DNA from 2 places in the Lysobacter claricitrinus genome. Region 2 is predicted to be linked to the other one. Evidence: riboswitches for the same ligand, from Rfam matches in the RefSeq annotation. Region 2 holds a riboswitch; the other holds the start of a gene.
The links. A riboswitch is a leader RNA that binds a small molecule or an ion and turns the genes downstream of it on or off. The one in region 2 is predicted to bind cobalamin.
Positions count from the first base shown of each region.

Region 1: linked by a shared signal. The riboswitch ahead of btuB (TonB-dependent vitamin B12 receptor) and the one ahead of ACKTTN_RS00810 (ribonucleoside-diphosphate reductase subunit alpha) in region 2 are both predicted to bind cobalamin.

Region 1 is NZ_BAAFZV010000003.1:313,840-322,134, reverse strand. Features, by position in the region: gene ACKTTN_RS13385 (multidrug efflux RND transporter permease subunit) at 1-2,014, opposite strand, end outside; gene ACKTTN_RS13380 (efflux RND transporter periplasmic adaptor subunit) at 2,021-3,199, opposite strand; gene ACKTTN_RS13375 (GAF domain-containing protein) at 3,416-3,904, shown strand; gene ACKTTN_RS13370 (TfoX/Sxy family protein) at 3,908-4,273, shown strand; cobalamin riboswitch at 4,307-4,527, shown strand; gene btuB (TonB-dependent vitamin B12 receptor) at 4,647-6,488, shown strand; gene ACKTTN_RS13360 (hypothetical protein) at 6,525-7,022, opposite strand; gene ACKTTN_RS13355 (GtrA family protein) at 7,132-7,515, opposite strand; gene glmU (bifunctional UDP-N-acetylglucosamine diphosphorylase/glucosamine-1-phosphate N-acetyltransferase GlmU) at 7,857-8,295, shown strand, end outside.
Region 2 is NZ_BAAFZV010000001.1:190,115-198,409, forward strand. Features, by position in the region: gene ACKTTN_RS00790 (outer membrane protein assembly factor BamD) at 1-189, shown strand, start outside; gene ACKTTN_RS00795 (NAD+ synthase) at 272-1,894, opposite strand; gene ACKTTN_RS00800 (acyl-CoA thioesterase) at 1,922-2,332, opposite strand; gene ACKTTN_RS00805 (ribonucleotide-diphosphate reductase subunit beta) at 2,319-3,329, opposite strand; gene ACKTTN_RS00810 (ribonucleoside-diphosphate reductase subunit alpha) at 3,527-5,923, opposite strand; cobalamin riboswitch at 6,094-6,300, opposite strand; gene sucD (succinate--CoA ligase subunit alpha) at 6,681-7,556, opposite strand; gene sucC (ADP-forming succinate--CoA ligase subunit beta) at 7,611-8,295, opposite strand, start outside.

The DNA of each region.
Region 1 (8,295 bases), on a different contig from region 2:
CGAAGCCGCCGAAGGCGCCGAGCCCGTTCACCGTCGGCAGGTTGATCACGAAGATCTGCGCGTCGCGGATCGGGAACAGGCGCATGTTGGCCTGCTGGATGTACTCGGTCGCGGTGATCTTTCGCTCGCTCCACGGCTTGAGCTTGATGAACGCCATGCCGACGTTCTCGCCCTGGCCGATGAACGAGAAACCGGCGACCTGCATCATCCCTTCGTAGCCGTCGATCTTGTTGACCTGCTCGCGCATCTGCTCGAACACGGCTTCGGTGCGACGCAGCGTGGCGCCTGGCGGCAGCTGCACGATGGCGAGCGCGTAGCCTTGGTCTTCTTCCGGCAGGAACGAGCCCGGCATCTTCCAGAACAGGAAGCCGGTCAGCAGCGCGAGCGCGGCGAACACCACCATCCAGCGCGGCGCATGCTGCACGGCGCTGCGGATATGGCCGACGTAGGTCGTCGCCATCCGGTCGTACACGCGGTTGAAGCCGCGGAAGATCGGATTGCGCTTGTCGTGATGCGCGCTCGGCTTCAGCAGGTTCGCGCACAACGCAGGCGTGAAGCCCAGCGCGAGGAATGCCGAGAACAGCATCGCCATCGCGATGGTCAACGCGAACTGGCGATACACCGCGCCCGCCGAACCCGACTGCAGCGCCGACGGCACGAATACCGCGGCCAGCACCAGCGTGATCGCGATGACCGCGCCGGTGATCTGCTGCATCGCCTTGTACGTCGCTTCGCGCGGCGGCAGGCCTTCCTCGGTCATTATGCGTTCGACGTTCTCGATCACCACGATCGCGTCGTCGACGACGATGCCGATCGCCAGCACCATGCCGAACAGCGACAGCTGGTTGATGGTGAAGCCGAGGATCTTCATGCCCAGGAACGTGCCGAGCAGCGCGACCGGGATGACCAGCGTCGGGATGATCGTCGCGCGGATGTTCTGCAGGAACAGCAGCATCACGAGGAAGACGAGCACCATCGCTTCCATCAGCGTCTTGATGACTTCGTCGACCGAGATCTGCACGAAGTCCGAGCTGTCGTACGGCGAGAACCACTGCACGCCCTTCGGGAAGCTGGGCTGCAATTCGTCCATGCGCTTCTTGACCGCCGCGGCGACGGCGAGCGCGTTCTCGCCCGGCGCCAGCTGCACGGCGAAGCCGGCGGCCGGCTGGCCGTCCCACTTCAGTTCGAAGCCGTGCGCGGAACCGAGGATCTCGACGCGCGCGACGTCACGCAACCGCACCGCGGCGCCGTTGGGATCGGCGCGCAGCAGGATGTTCTCGAATTCCTGCGGCGACGAGAAACGCCCTTCAGCCGCCACCGTCGCCGTAAACATCTGCGTTTCCGGCGACGGCTCGCCGCCGACCTGGCCGGCCGAGAACTGCACGTTCTGCGCACGCACCGCCTGCAACACCTGCGACGCCGACAGACCATAGGCCTGCAGCTTGTCCGGGTTGAGCCAGATGTGCATCGCGTATTCGCCGCCGAACAACTGCGTACCGCCGACGCCGGGAACGCGCGAGATCTGGTCGAGCACGTTCGACGCGAGCAGGTCGGACAGCTGGTCCTTGCCGATCGCGGGATCGCTCGACTTCAGCGCCACTACCGACAGGAAGCCCGAGTTCGCCTTCGCGACCACGATGCCCTGCTGCGTGACGTCGCCCGGCAGGCGCGGCGTGGCCTGCGAGACCTTGTTCTGCACCTGCATCTGCGCGATGTCGGGATCGGTGCCGGGCTTGAACGTCAGATTGAGCGACGCCGAACCCTGGCTCGACGACGCGCTGAAGTAATCAAGCCCGTCGATACCGGTGAGCTGCTGCTCGATGATCTGCGTGACCGCGCGTTCGACGGTCTGCGCGTCCGCACCCGGATAGCTCGCCGACACGCCGACCTGCGGCGGTGCGATGTTCGGATACGACTCGACGCCGAGGCCGCGGATCGACAGCAGGCCCGCGAGCACCACCATGATCGCGATCACCCACGCAAACACGGGGTGGTTGATGAAGTAGCGGGACATGGCGGATCAGCCCTTGCGCGGCGTGGGAGCGGCGGCGGCCGGCGCGCCGCCCGGGCCCTCGGTCCAGGGCGTCGCCTTGACCTGCGCGCCGGGCTGCGCCCGCTGCAGGCCCGAGACGATCACGCGATCGCCCGGTGCGAGGCCGTGGTCGACGATCCACTTGCCGTCCTGCTGGCGATCGGCCGCGACGTCCTTGCGCACCACCTTGTTGTCCGCGCCAACGACATAGACGTACGCGCCCTGCGCATCGCGCAGCACGCCGGCCTGCGGCACGAGATACACCGCGTCCTGCAGGCCCAGCGTGGCGCGCACGCCGACGTAGGTGCCCGGCAGCAGGCGGCGATCGGGATTCGGAACGCGGGCGCGCAGCGACACCGCGCCCGTAGTCGGATCGACGACGCTGCCTTCGAAGTCGAGCGTGCCGCGTTGCGCGTTCACGCTGCCGTCGGGCAGCACGATCTGTACGTCGCGGTCGGCGGGTTCGCCGCTGGTCTGCGCACGACGCAGCTGGTCGAGCTCGGCTACCGAGATCGAGAAGTTGGCGTACAGCGGATCGATCTGGTCGACGGTGGTGAGCAGCGTTGCGGCGCCCTGCCCCACCAGCGCGCCTTCGGTGACCTGCGCGCGACCCGCGCGACCCGAGATCGGCGCACGCACCGTCGAATAGCCAAGATTGATGCGCGTGCTCGCGAGAGCCGCACGCGCCTGCTGCACGGCGGCCGCGGCGGACCGTTCGGCCGCGAGTGCGTTGTCCAGGTCGGACTTGGAGATGTACTGCGTGGTGCCCAGTCGACGCGCGCGTTCGGCGGTCGCGCGGGCATTGGCGTACGTGGCTTCGGCCTGCGCGACGGCCGCCTGCGACTGTCCGGTGGCCGCGCGCAGTTCGGCCGGATCGATCTCGAACAACGCCTGCCCTTCGCGAACGTCCGCGCCTTCCTCGTACAGGCGACGCTGGACGATACCCGGCACGCGCGCACGCACATCGGCGCTACGGAACGGCGCAAGGCGACCGACCAGGTCCTTCGCCAGCGGCAAGGACTGCGGGCTCACGGCGACGACGCCGACTTCGGCGGGCGGCATCGCGCCGCCCGGGCCGCCCTGCTGCGATGCGTCGCCACCCTTGCAGGCAGCGAGTCCAAGCGACAGAACGCCGGCCGCGACGATGAGGCGCGTGGTGGAGGTCATGCGGGAGGGCTCCGGGTCGTGGGGGCGACGAGGTCGCAGGCGGCAGGGCCAATTTGTGCACCGCGGAGTATAGCTATGCACGAAGCGGCTGCCCGGGCGAAAAGTCATGCGCGATCGGGCGCGGCGACGCACGGTCGCTGTTGTTGCACGCATGCGAAACAGTCAACGCACGAAGGCGACGCGTTCGGCCGCGGGCCTGCGCGCTAGACTTCGCGTATGACGTTTACCGCTTCCAGACTCGACGGCACCAAGCCCGAACAGTACGCGCAACTGCTCGAGCAGGCGCACGGCCTTCTGCATGGCGAGCGCGACCGCATCGCCAACGCGGCCAACCTGTCCGCGCTGGTCTACAACGCGTTGCCGTCGCTCAACTGGGTCGGCTTCTATTTCTTCGACGGCACTGAACTGGTGGTCGGTCCGTTCCAGGGCCTGCCGGCCTGCGTGCGCATTCCGCTGGACAAGGGCGTGTGCGGCGCGGCTGCATCGACGCGCGAAACGCAGCGCGTGCCCGACGTGCACGCCTTCCCCGGCCACATCGCCTGCGATTCGGCGTCGCGTTCGGAAGTCGTCGTCCCGCTGATCGCGCGCGACGGTTCGCTGATCGGCGTGTTCGATCTCGACAGCCCGGAACCCGATCGTTTCGACGTCGACGACCAGCGCGGTCTCGAAGCGATCGCGCACGCCTTCGTCGACTCGCTGGGCTGAGCCATGACCGACGCGCCGAAACTCCTCAACATCGGCGGCAAGTCCGCGGCGTGGCTGCGACAGGTCGGTTTGCGCACCTGGGACGACGTCAACGCGATCGGTGCGGTCGACGCCTACCTGCGCGTCAAGCGTGCGGGCTTCAAGCCCAGCCTCAATCTTCTGTATGCGCTGGAAGGCGCGCTGACCGGTTGCCATTGGCAGCAGGTCGACATCAACCGCCGCGCGGAACTGGCCGCGCAGGCGCAGGCCGGCGTCGCGCTGCTGCCGTCGTCGCGGCGTGGGCCTCCCGCATCCGAGGTCACGACCACCATGGGCGACGCACACGAGCCCGAAGTGGATGTCGAAGCGCCTGATGCGCTTTCGTTCTGAGCGATCCCGCGCGCCGAATCCCGCTTTCCCGTAGACTTCGCGCCGCTTTCGGGTGACCTGCGATTTGCATCGCGGGTTGAAACGGGAAGCCGGTGACGCGCCCTGCGCCAGCCCGGCACTGCCCCCGCAACGGTAAGCGAGTCGATCCGCGGCATCGGCCACTGTGACGTGAGGTCACGGGAAGGCGCCAAGGAGGGATGCGAGCTTCGCATCCACTCGCGAGTCCGGAGACCGGCCCGATCGTCGACTGGTTGCGATGCGGAGGGCATTGCGGCGGCCCGCGGCGTCGCCGCGTCGTCGTCCCGCGCACTTCTCCTCGCGACTTCCTTATGACCGCACGACGTGGGGTCGTGCACGCAGGAGAAGTACCGCAATGACGTACCGCCTCATCACCCTCGCCATCGCCGCGTCGCTGGCGACGCCCGCATTCGCCGACGACGCGACCACGCTCGACCAGGTCGTCGTGACCGCCAACCGCGCGCCGGTCGCCGTGCGCGACGTGCTCGCGCCGGTCGAAGTCATCGATCGCGCCGACATCGAACGCAGCCAGGCGCGTTCGCTGCCCGACCTGCTGCGCGGCCGCGCCGGCATTTCGATCGGCAACCAGGGCGGCCTCGGCAAGCTCACCACGATCTTCATGCGCGGCTCCGAGTCCGACCATGTGCTGGTGCTGGTCGACGGCGCGCGCATGGGATCGGCCACGTCCGGCCTCGTCGCATTCCAGGACATCCCGGTCGAGCTGATCGACCGCATCGAGATCGTGCGCGGCCCGCGCTCGAGCCTGTACGGCAGCGAGGCGATCGGCGGCGTCATCCAGATCTTCACCAAGCGCGATGCCGGCGCGCCGACGCCGCGCATGTCGATCGGCGCGGGCAGTCGCGATACGTACGAAGCGAGCGCGGGGTTCGGCGGTCGCGTCGGCCGCGGCTGGTTCGGCGCGGATTATTCGCATCAGGAGACGCGAGGCTTCGATTCGTGCCGCGGCTTCCTTGATCCGGTCACGTTCGACGGCGCGGGTTGCTTCGCGAACGAACCGGATCGCGACGGCTACACACGCGATTCGATGTCGCTGCGTGGCGGCGTCGACATCAACGACGCCTGGAAGGCCGATGCCAGCGCGCTCCGCGCCGAAGGCGACAACGAATACGACGGCTTCTACAACCGCTCGAAGGTCGTGCAGCAGGTCGTCGGCGGCGGCGTGACGTGGACGCCGTCGACGAATGCATCGCTGCACCTGCAGGCCGGCCGCAACCGCGACGCCTCGGACAACTTCTCGAACGACGTGTTCCTCGGCGACTTCGCCAGCAACCGCGACACCGCGTCGTTGCAGGGCGACTTCACCGTCGCGACCGGCCAGCGCATGAGCGCGGGCGTCGAATGGCAGCGCGACGAAGTGCAGAGCACGACCGACTACGTCCTCAAGCAGCGCATCGACCGCGCCGGTTTCCTGCAGTACCAGGGCGACTTCGGTGCGTTCGACGTCCAGGCGAGCGCACGTCATGACGACAATGAGCAGTTCGGCGGCCACTCGACCGGCAACCTCGCGGTCGGCTTCGAGTTCGCGTCGCAGTGGCGGGCCACGCTCGGCGCGGGCACCGCATTCAAGGCGCCGACGTTCAACGAGCTCTACTACCCATTCGGCTTCGGCAACCCCGACCTGCAGCCGGAAAGCTCGCGCAGCATCGAAGCCGGCCTGGCGTGGAACTCGCCGAACGCTGGTGCGCGCCTGGACCTGTACCAGACCAACGTCGACGACCTGATCTCGTACAGCGCGGCCACGTTCCGCCCCGAGAACATCTCGCGCGCGCGCCTGCGCGGCGCCGAACTGAGTGGCAACACGACGCTCGCAGGCTGGGTCGCGTCCGGTAGCGTGAGCTGGGTCGATGCCAAGAACCACAGCGACGGTGCCGACGGCCTGCTGCTGCCGCGCCGCGCACGCGAAAGCGCGCGGCTGGACCTCGATCACGACTTCGGCGCATTCCGGTTCGGCGTCACCGCAGCGGGCGAAGGTGCGCGTTACGACGACCTCGGCAACACGCGTCGACTCGGTGCGTTCGCCACCTTCGACCTGCGCGCCGAATACGCGTTCACGCCGGCGCTTCGACTGCAGGCGCGACTGGAGAACGTGTTCGATCGCACCTACGAGACGGTCGAGTACTACCGCCAGCCCGGCCGCGGCCTGTTCGTGACCCTGCGCTACGCCCCGACGCCGTGATCGCGACGCGGCCGCCGGCGCGTGCCGGCGGTCGCGTCAATGCCGGCCGGGTGCGGGCACGAGTCGCGCGAGTTTCGCGTAGTCGATCGACAGCCCGGTCATGTCGGGCCGCACCGCGCGCAACGTGCACACCAGTTCGCCGTAGCTGTCGGCGAGCTGCGCGAACAACGTCGCGTACGCGGTGCGCCCGGCCTCGGCAATGCCGGCATAGGCGCTGCGGCCGATGTCGATGAAGTAGCGCACGTCCACGCTTCGCCGCTCTGCCAGGGTCGGATAGAGGCCGGCGATCAGCAGGCAGCGATCACCGACGTCGCGCAACGAATCCTCGCGTCCGCGGCCGGTAAGCGATTGCGCATGCAGCCATTCGATCGCCTGCGTTCGCGCGAGCAGGTGGCCGTCGTTCTGGTGCCGCAACAGCACGAAGACCAGGTAGCTCTCGCGCGATTCGTCGAGCGCGCAACCGGCGCGCTCGCCCGCTTCGTGCACCAGCGACTGCCACAGCTCGGCAGGCGCACCCCGACGCAGCTCGACCATCCCCCACCTCCGTCGCCACGACCCACAACCGGGCTATCGGCGCGCGCGGCGCCGACTGGAGACGAGGATTACGCGGCCGCCGATGAACGCGGCGAAAGCGCGACGCGCGTCAGGGTCGATAGACCCAGTGCCGCGACAGCAGGAAGCCGATGACGCCGAGCACGAATTCGACCGCCGGCTTGGCCAGCCACGCCCAATGCAGGCCGACGACGTTGTCGATCGCGCCCAGCGACCAGGTGCTGACCACGGTCGTCGACAGCCACATCACGAGGTAACGCGTGAATTGCGGGCCGCCCGGCGCGGTGTCGCCATCGCCGAAGGTGAAACGCCCGTTCATGCGAAAACCCAGCAGCGCGCCGGCGATGCGGCCGATCACGTTCGCGATCTCGATGCCCATGCCGGCGTGGCTGAGCGCCACGACCACGCCCCAGTCGACCAGCCACTGGATCAGGCCGATGGTGAGGTAGGCGCGGCTTTGTCGGCTGAGGCTCATCGGGGACCGGGTTCGGGAAGGCGCCAGCACTGTACCGGGCCGATGGTCAGGATCGGGTGGGCGACAGTGCGGGCAACGCGCAGCAGGCGCGCCGACGCTACGCCTGTTGCGCCGCGGTCAGCTTCCACCGGGGACGAATTCCCAGCGCGGCAACGCCCATGATCGTCCGGCGCTCCCGCGACGAACGCATCGCCGAAACGAATACCAGGCGTCGGGGGCGAAAGCGATACGGGCACGGCCGGCATCGTAGAGGCTCGTTGCGCGATTGGGCAGCCGCACGTGCGAGGCGGCATCGTCGCGGCGGCTAGAATCAGGCATCCACCCCGCCGTTAGTGACCGCCATGTCCGCGCCCCTGCACGTCGTCATCCTCGCCGCCGGTGAAGGCAAGCGCATGAAGTCCGCCAAGCCGAAGGTGCTGCAGCCCGTCGCGGGCATTCCGATGCTGCAGCACGTGGTCGACACCGCGCGCGTGCTGGAGCCGGCGGGCATCCATGTGGTCTACGGCCACCATGGCGAGCAGGTACGCGCGGCGTTCGACGGCCAGGCCGATCTCGACTGGATCGAGCAGCCCGAACGCCTCGGCACCGGCCACGCCGTGCTGCAGGCGATGCCGGAAATCGACCAGGACGCGCGCGTGCTGGTGCTGTACGGCGACGTCCCGCTGATCCGCACGCATACGCTGCAACAGCTGCTGGAAGCCGAGGGCCGTATCGCGATGCTCGCGGCGGAACTCGACAACCCGAACGGCTACGGGCGCGTGATTCGCGACGCCGCCGGCA
Region 2 (8,295 bases):
GACGCGATCGCGACGCTGGCGTCGGCCTACACCTCGCTGGGCAACACCGCGCTCGCCACCGACGCGCGCGCCGAGCTGCAGAAAGCCGACCCGAACCACCCTTACCTCAAGGGCGAATGGCCGGATTACCCGAGCCACCTGCGCCGCCTGAATCCGTTCGGTGGCGACACCTCCAAGGTCGGCCACTGACCGGTCGCGCCACCGCTTCGACGAACGCCGCCTCCGGGCGGCGTTTTCGTTTCCGCTATCCGCCTTTCAGTGACGACGCGCTTCAGCGATAGCCGTTGCTGATCGGATACCGACGCTCGCGGCCGAACGCGCGCGGCGTCATCTTCGGACCGGGCGCAGCCTGGTGTCGCTTCCACTCGGAAATGCGAACCAGTCGAAGCACTTTGTCGACGATGGCGGGATCGAAGCCCGCGGCGACGATCTCGTCGCGCGACTGTTCGCCGTCGACGTGCCGCTGCAGGATCGCGTCGAGCACGTCGTACGGCGGCAGCGAATCCTGGTCTTTCTGGTTCTCGCGCAGCTCGGCCGATGGCGAGCGGTCGATGACCTCCTGCGGGATCACCGCGTCGACGGTATTGCGCCAGCGCGCGAGGGCGAACACGTCGGTCTTGTAGACGTCCTTGATCGGCGCGTAGCCGCCGCACATGTCGCCGTAGATGGTCGCGTAGCCGACCGCGTACTCGCTCTTGTTACCCGTGGTGAGCAGCAGGCCGCCGAACTTGTTCGACATCGCCATCAGCGTGGCGCCGCGGATGCGCGACTGCAGGTTCTCTTCGGTGACATCGACGTCGCGGCCTTCGAACACCGGCGCGAGCGCCGCGAGGTAGGCTTCGAACGGCTGCTCGATCGGCACTGTGAGCAGGCGCACGCCCTGACGCCGGCATTGCTCGGCGGCGAGATCGTTCGACATGTCGGCCGTGTAGCGCGACGGCAGGCGCACCGCGGTGACGTTCTCCGCGCCCAGTGCGTCAACCGCGATCGCCAGCACCAGCGCCGAATCGATGCCGCCTGACAGGCCCAGCCATACCTTGTCGAAACCGTTCTTGCGGCAGTAGTCGCGCGTGCCCAGCACGATCCCGCGCCACGCCAGGCCTTCGCGGCTCTCGTCGTCTTCCGGTGTCCAGTCGACCAGCGTGAACGTCCGCGAGGCGACGTCGAAATCGACGAGGAGCCAATCCTCGCGGAACGACGTCGCCGCCGGATGCACGTGGCCATCGCCGTCGGCGACGACCGACGCACCGTCGAACACCACGTGGTCCTGTCCGCCGACCACGTTGAGATATGCGATCGCCGCGCCGGATTCCGTCGCCCGCTCGGCGAGCAGCGCGTCGCGCGTCAGGTGCTTGTCGTGTTCGTACGGCGATGCATTCGGCACGACGACCACCTGCGCGCCGTCCTTCACTGCGGCGGCGAGCGGCTCGGGGAACCACAGGTCCTCGCAGATCACCACGCCGACCTGCACGCCGTCGACATCGACCACGCAGGTCTCGCCGTCGGGGTCGACGGAGAAATAGCGGCGTTCGTCGAACACCTGGTAATTCGGCAACTCGCGCTTGCGATAGGTGCGTTCGATGCCGCCGTCGCGCAGCACGCTGGCGGCGTTGTAGACGATCGCGCCTGCCGTTTCCGGCCAGCCGACGACGGCGGTGATGCCGCGCGTCGAGGCCGCGATGCGCGTGATCGCGTGCTCGCAGTCGGCGAGGAAGCTCGGACGCAGCAGCAGGTCTTCCGGCGAGTAACCGCTGACCGCGAGTTCCGGAAACACGACCAGCGCGGCGCCATGTTCGTCGCGCGCCTGCGCGATCATCGCTTCGATGCGCGCGGTGTTGCCGGCGATGTCGCCGACCGGGAAATCGAACTGTGCGAGTGCGATCCGCAGGGCCATGGCCGCTCCTGTCGAGAGCCGCCGATTCTACGCGCCGGGCGCGGCGGTTCCGTCGTCGAGAGGCACCACCGGCGCGGGCCGGCCGTCGGCGTCGAGCGCGATCATGCTGAAGCGGCCCCGCGTGCACAGCTCGCGCGTACCGGCGTGCGGGTCTTCGGCGTGCAGCTCGACGTCGACCTGCATCGAGCTTCGGCCGACGTCGGCAACGCGCGCAACGAGTTCGACCAGCTGTCCCTGCCGGACCGGCACATGGAAGTCGACCTGTTCCGAGCGCGCGGTCACCACCGTGCGGCGCGCGTAACGCGTGGCCGCGACGAACGCCGCCTTGTCCATCCACGCCAGCGCCTGGCCGCCGAACAACGTACCAAGGTGGTTGGCGTGGTCCGGGAACACGATCTCCCACAGGCGCGCCTCGCGCGGCGCGTCAGAACGCGGCATCGAACGCGACCTGCCCGCTCACGCCGACCTGGTAGGCCGACACGCGTCGCTCGAAGAAGTTGGTCAGCTCCTGCACGTCCTGCAGGTCCATGAAGGCGAACGGGTTGCGACTGCCGAACTCCGGCGCTAGACCGAGCGACTGCAGCCGCAGGTCGGCGACGTATTCGAGGTACTGGCGCATCTCGCGCGGCGACAGCCCGTTCACGCCGCCCGAGAGCACGTCGTGCGCGAATGCGGCTTCGACGTCGACCGCCTCGCGCAGCATCGCGCGCACGTCGCCTTCCATCGCCGCGTCGAACAGGTCCGGCTCCTCGTCGCGCGCCGTGCGGATCACTTCCAGTGCGAACGCCATGTGCCCGGACTCGTCGCGGAACACCCAGTTGGTGCCGGCCGCGAGACCCGGCAGCAGCCCGCGCGAGCGCAGGAACCAGACGTAGGCGAACGCCGCGAAGAAGAACAGACCCTCGATGCAGCAGGCGAAGCAGATGAGGTTCAGCAGGAACGTGCGGCGGTCACCGCGGGTTTCGAGACGGTTCAAGCCCTGGATGGAGTCGATCCATCGGAAGCAGAAGTCGGCCTTGGCACGGATCGACGGAATGTTCTCGATCGCGTCGAACGCCGCGGCGCGGCGCTCGACGTCGGGCACGTACGCATCCAGCAGCGTGAGGTAGAACTGCACATGCAGCGCTTCCTCGTAGAGCTGGCGCGACAGGTACATGCGCGCTTCCGGCGCGTTGATGTGCTGGTAGAGGTTGAGCACTAGGTTGTTGGAAACGATCGAATCGCCCGTTGCGAAGAACGCCACGAGGCGTTCGACGAGGTGGCGATCGGCCGGCGTCAGCTTGTCGCGCAGGTCGTTGACGTCGATGCCGAAGTCGATCTCCTCCACGGTCCATGTATTGCGCACGGCGTCGCGATACATGTCGTAGAAGCCGGGGTAACGCATCGGGCGAAGCGTGAGGGCGAAGCCGGGGTCGAGCAGGCGCGTGCTGGTCATGGCGGATCCGTGTGCGGTCTATCGCGTTGCATCGAAGGTGCAGGGGCGACGGGCGACATCCATGCGTCGCATCCGTTCGCGCGGTCCATTGCGCCGGCGTTCCCTCGACGGCTCCTGCCGTCACCCGATCGCCTCTGCATGGCGGTGGCGTCGTTCCGCGAATCGACGAGGCGTTCGCGGGAACGACGATTGATCGCTTACTGGCAGGCCTCGCAGGCGTCCGGGTTCTCGAGCGAACAGGCGATCGCTGCCTGCGGCGACGCGGCGCTCACCGTGGCCTTGGCGATTCGCGTTGCCGGGCGGGAACGCAGGTAGTACGTCGTCTTGAGCCCCGACTTCCACGCATACATGTACATCGACGACAGCCGCCCGATGTTCGGGCTCTCCATGAAGAGATTCAGCGACTGCGACTGGTCGATATACGCACCGCGCGCGGCGGCGAGGTCGACCAGCGCCTTCTGTGGCAACTCCCACGCGGTGCGGTAGACATCGCGCAGCATCGCGGGGATCGCGTCGATCGACTGGATCGAACCCTCGCCAAGCTTGATCGCGTCGCGCACCGTCTGCGTCCACAGGCCCAGCTTCTTCAGCTCGTCGACGAGGTAGCGGTTGACCTGCACGAAGTCGCCCGACAGCGTCTCGCGCTTGAACAGGTTGGACACCTGCGGTTCGATGCATTCGTAGCATCCGGCGATGGACGCAATCGTCGCGGTCGGGGCGATCGCGATGAGCAACGAGTTGCGCAGGCCGTGCTCGGCGATGCGCGACCTGAGCGCGTCCCACGCATGGGTGTGTGTCGCCGCGACGCCCCACAGGTCGAACTGCAGGTCACCGTTCGCCGCGCGCGTTTCCGCAAACGACGGATGGGCGCCATGGCGTTCGGCCAGTTCACACGAGGCTTCCAGCGCGTGCAGGTAGATGCGCTCGGCGATGCGTGTCGACAGCGCCAGCGCCTCCGCCGAATCGAACGGCAGCCGGAGCTTGAAGAAGACGTCCTGCAGTCCCATCACACCGAGACCGACCGGACGCCAGCGCAGGTTCGATCGCCGCGCCGATTCGATCGGATAGAAGTTGAGGTCGATGACGCGGTCGAGCTGACGCACCGCGACATGCACCGTCTCCGCGAGCTTGTCGAAGTCGAAACCGTCGTCGCCGACATGCTGTGCGAGGTTGATCGAACCGAGATTGCACACCGCGGTTTCGTCACCGCTCGTCACCTCGAGGATCTCGGTGCACAGGTTCGACAGGTGCACGGTGCGACCGGGGCCGACCTGGTTGCAGGTGCGGTTCGATGCGTCCTTGAACGTGATCCAGCCGTTTCCGGTTTCGCCCAGCGTCTTCATCATGCGTGCGTACAGCTCGCGCGCCTTGAGCGTGCGCGTTGCGAGGCCGCGTTGCTCGGCCTGCACGTAGGCACGGTCGAACGCCTCACCCCAGAGGTCGGGTAGTTCGGGCACGGCCTTGGGATCGAACAGCGACCAGTCGCCATCCTGCTCGACACGCTGCATGAACAGGTCGGGGATCCAGTTGGCGAGGTTGAGATTGTGCGTGCGACGCGCCTCGTCGCCGGTGTTGTCGCGCAGTTCGAGGAACTCCTCGATGTCGGCGTGCCAGGTCTCCAGGTAGATGCACGCCGCGCCCTTGCGCTTGCCGCCCTGGTTCACGGCGGCGACGGACGCATCGAGCGTCTTCAGCCACGGCACGATGCCGTTGCTGCGCCCGTTGGTGGACCGGATCAGCGAGCCGCGCGAACGGACACGGTGGTACGCCTGCCCGATGCCACCGGAAAACTTCGACAGCTGCGCCACATCGCCGTAGCGCGCGTAGATGTCGGTGAGCGAATCCTGCGGTGAATCCAGCAGGAAGCATGACGACAGCTGCTCGTGCCGCGTGCCCGAATTGAACAGCGTGGGCGAGCTCGGAATGTAGTCGAGTGACGCCATCAGTCGATACAGCTGCAGCGCCCCGGACGGCGTGTCGGTCAACGCGACCGCGATGCGCATGAAGAAGTGCTGCGGCGTCTCGATCACTTGGCGCTTGTGCGGATGGCGCAGCAGGTAGCGGTCGTAGAGCGTGCGCAGGCCGAAGTACTCGAAGCGCTGCGTCTTCGCTGCGTCGATCGCATCGTTGAATTTGCGCGCGTTGGCTTCGACGGTTTCGCGCACGCGATCGTTTATCAGGCCGAGGTCGTGGCCCAGCACAATCGACTGCGAGAACGAATAGACGCCGAGCCCCGCGACTTCCTTGTCGATGTACGCGGCGAGCAGGCGCGCGGCGAGTCGCGAGTACTGCGGTTCCTCCGTCGTGAACGCGGCGGCGGTGTGAATCGACAGTTCGTCGAGCTCGCGCGTGGTCGCGCCGTCGTAGATGCCGCCGATGGTCTTGAGCGCGACGCGCATCGGGTCGATGTCGTCGAGCGACTGCGCGCATCGCTGCACGGCGCGCACGATCTTGGCGACGTCGACCGGTTCGCGGCGGCCGTCGCGCTTGGTCACGGTCATGGTCGCCGGCGCGTGTGGTGGGGTCAGTGCGAAGTCGGACTGCGCGTCGTCGACGTCGGGCGTCGATGTGGTGACGAGTGTTTCGGTGGTCATGTTTCCTCTCCGGTGGTGATGGAGAGAAAGCGAAAGCGGCGCACGCGTCGTCCTGCGCCGGCCCCCGCCCCCTCGGGCGAGCCGGCATCGACATGACGGAGACGGAAGGCGGCGGACGGCGTCCGCGGACCGACCCGTCCCTCCCACGAGGACGCCTGGCCAACGGCGGCGCATGGCCACCGATCGAGGCAGGTCTTCGGACTCGTGGACACCGGCGATCGCTCGCCGACCTACTGCGCGTCGCTTCCCAGCCTTGAGGCCAGTGCCAATGACGCGGGTCGTTTCCACCTACCGCTGCGGGGCAGTTCCGGCTTCAAACCGGATTCCCTTTTAAGCCGGCCCTGGCGGGCACGGCACCTTCGACGGGCACAACATATGCGGCAGACCGAAGATCGTCAACACAATATTTTGCGGTTGCTCTCCGCGATGCTATCGCTTCAGACACTCGACAGCCGTGGAAATCGTGAGACCCGAAGGGCGGCGCACAGGATGTGCGCCGTCGCCACCCGAGCCATGGATGGCGAGTGTGGCGATCGCGACAGACCCGCCGGTTGCGGGCTGTAGATCTGATCGGGGAAGGCCCTTTCTTTTGGTCATCTTTTCTTTGGGCCAGCAAAGAAAAGTGACTCGGGCGCGCCAGCGCACGAAACGCCTTTGACGTTGTCGAAGATGTCGATGTTGCCAGCCCGCTACGTTCCGCAAGTCCACAAACAAAAAGGCCGCCCTGAGGCGGCCTTTTCTTGAGCGTGCAATCGAATCAGCCCGCCAGCTTTTTCGCAATCGCCGCACCCAGATCGCCCGGTGACTTCACCGTGGTGACGCCCGCCTTCTCCAGCGCCGCGAACTTGCCTTCCGCCGTGCCCGAGCCACCCGACGCGATGGCGCCCGCGTGGCCCATGCGCTTGCCCTTCGGCGCCGACGCACCCGCGATGAAGCCCACGACCGGCTTGGTCACGTGCTTGGCGATGAACTCGGCCGCTTCTTCCTCGGCCGAACCGCCGATCTCGCCGACCATGATGATGCCTTCGGTCTGCGGATCGTCCTGGAACCACTTCAGCGCATCGATGAAGTTGGTGCCATTGATCGGGTCGCCGCCGATACCGATGCAGGTCGACTGACCGAGGCCGACGTCGGTCGTCTGCTTCACCGCTTCATACGTCAGCGTGCCCGAACGCGACACGATGCCGATCTTGCCCGGCTTGTGGATGTGGCCCGGCATGATGCCGATCTTGCACTCGCCCGGCGTGATCACGCCCGGGCAGTTCGGACCGACGAGCACGGTTTCGGGATGCTGGTTGAGCACGTTCTTCGCGCGCAGCATGTCGAGCACCGGAATGCCTTCGGTGATGCACACGATGACGCGGATGCCGGCGGCCGCGGCTTCCATGATCGCGTCAGCCGCGAACGGCGGCGGCACGTAGATGACAGACGCATCGGCGCCGGTCTTCGACACGGCTTCGGCGACGGTGTTGAACACGGGCAGGCCGAGGTGCTCGGTGCCGCCCTTGCCCGGGGTGACGCCGCCGACAACCTTGGTGCCGTAGTCGAGCATCTGCTGCGCGTGGAAGGTGCCCTGCGAGCCGGTGAAGCCCTGCACGATCACCTTGGTGTCCTTGTTGATCAGAACGGACATTGGATTTCTATTCCTGTGTCGGTCGCGCGGTCAGTGCCGCGCAACGTGGAAGTCTCAGGCGGCTTGCTTGACGGCCGCGACGGCCTTCTTCGCACCGTCGTTGATGTCGTCGGCCGCGGTGATGGCGAGGCCGGAGTTGCGCAGCAGCTCCTTGCCCGCTTCGACGTTCGTGCCCTCGAGGCGCACGATCACCGGCACCTTGACGTCGACTTCCTTGACCGCCGCGATGATGCCCTCGGCGATCATGTCGCAGCGGACGATGCCGCCGAAGATGTTCACGAAGATCGCCTTCACCTTGTCGCTCGACAGGATCAGCTTGAACGCCTCGGTGACGCGCTCCTTGGTCGCGCCGCCGCCCACGTCGAGGAAGTTCGCCGGCGAACCGCCGTTGAGCGAGATCACGTCCATCGTCGCCATCGCCAGGCCCGCGCCGTTGACCATGCAACCGATGTCGCCGTCCATCGTGACGTAGTTGAGGTCGTACTTCGACGCGAGCACTTCGGTCTCGTCTTCCTGGCGCGTGTCGCGCATGGCGACCAGCTCCGGATGACGGAACGACGCGTTGTCGTCGGAATCGACCTTGCCATCGAGCACGGCGAGATCGCCGTTGGTGAGGATGGCGAGCGGGTTGAGCTCGACCAGCGCGAGGTCCTTCTCCATGAACAGCTTGAACAGGCCGGTCATGATCTTGGTCAGCTGGCCGACCTGCTTGGCGTTGAGGCCCATCGCGAAGCCGAGG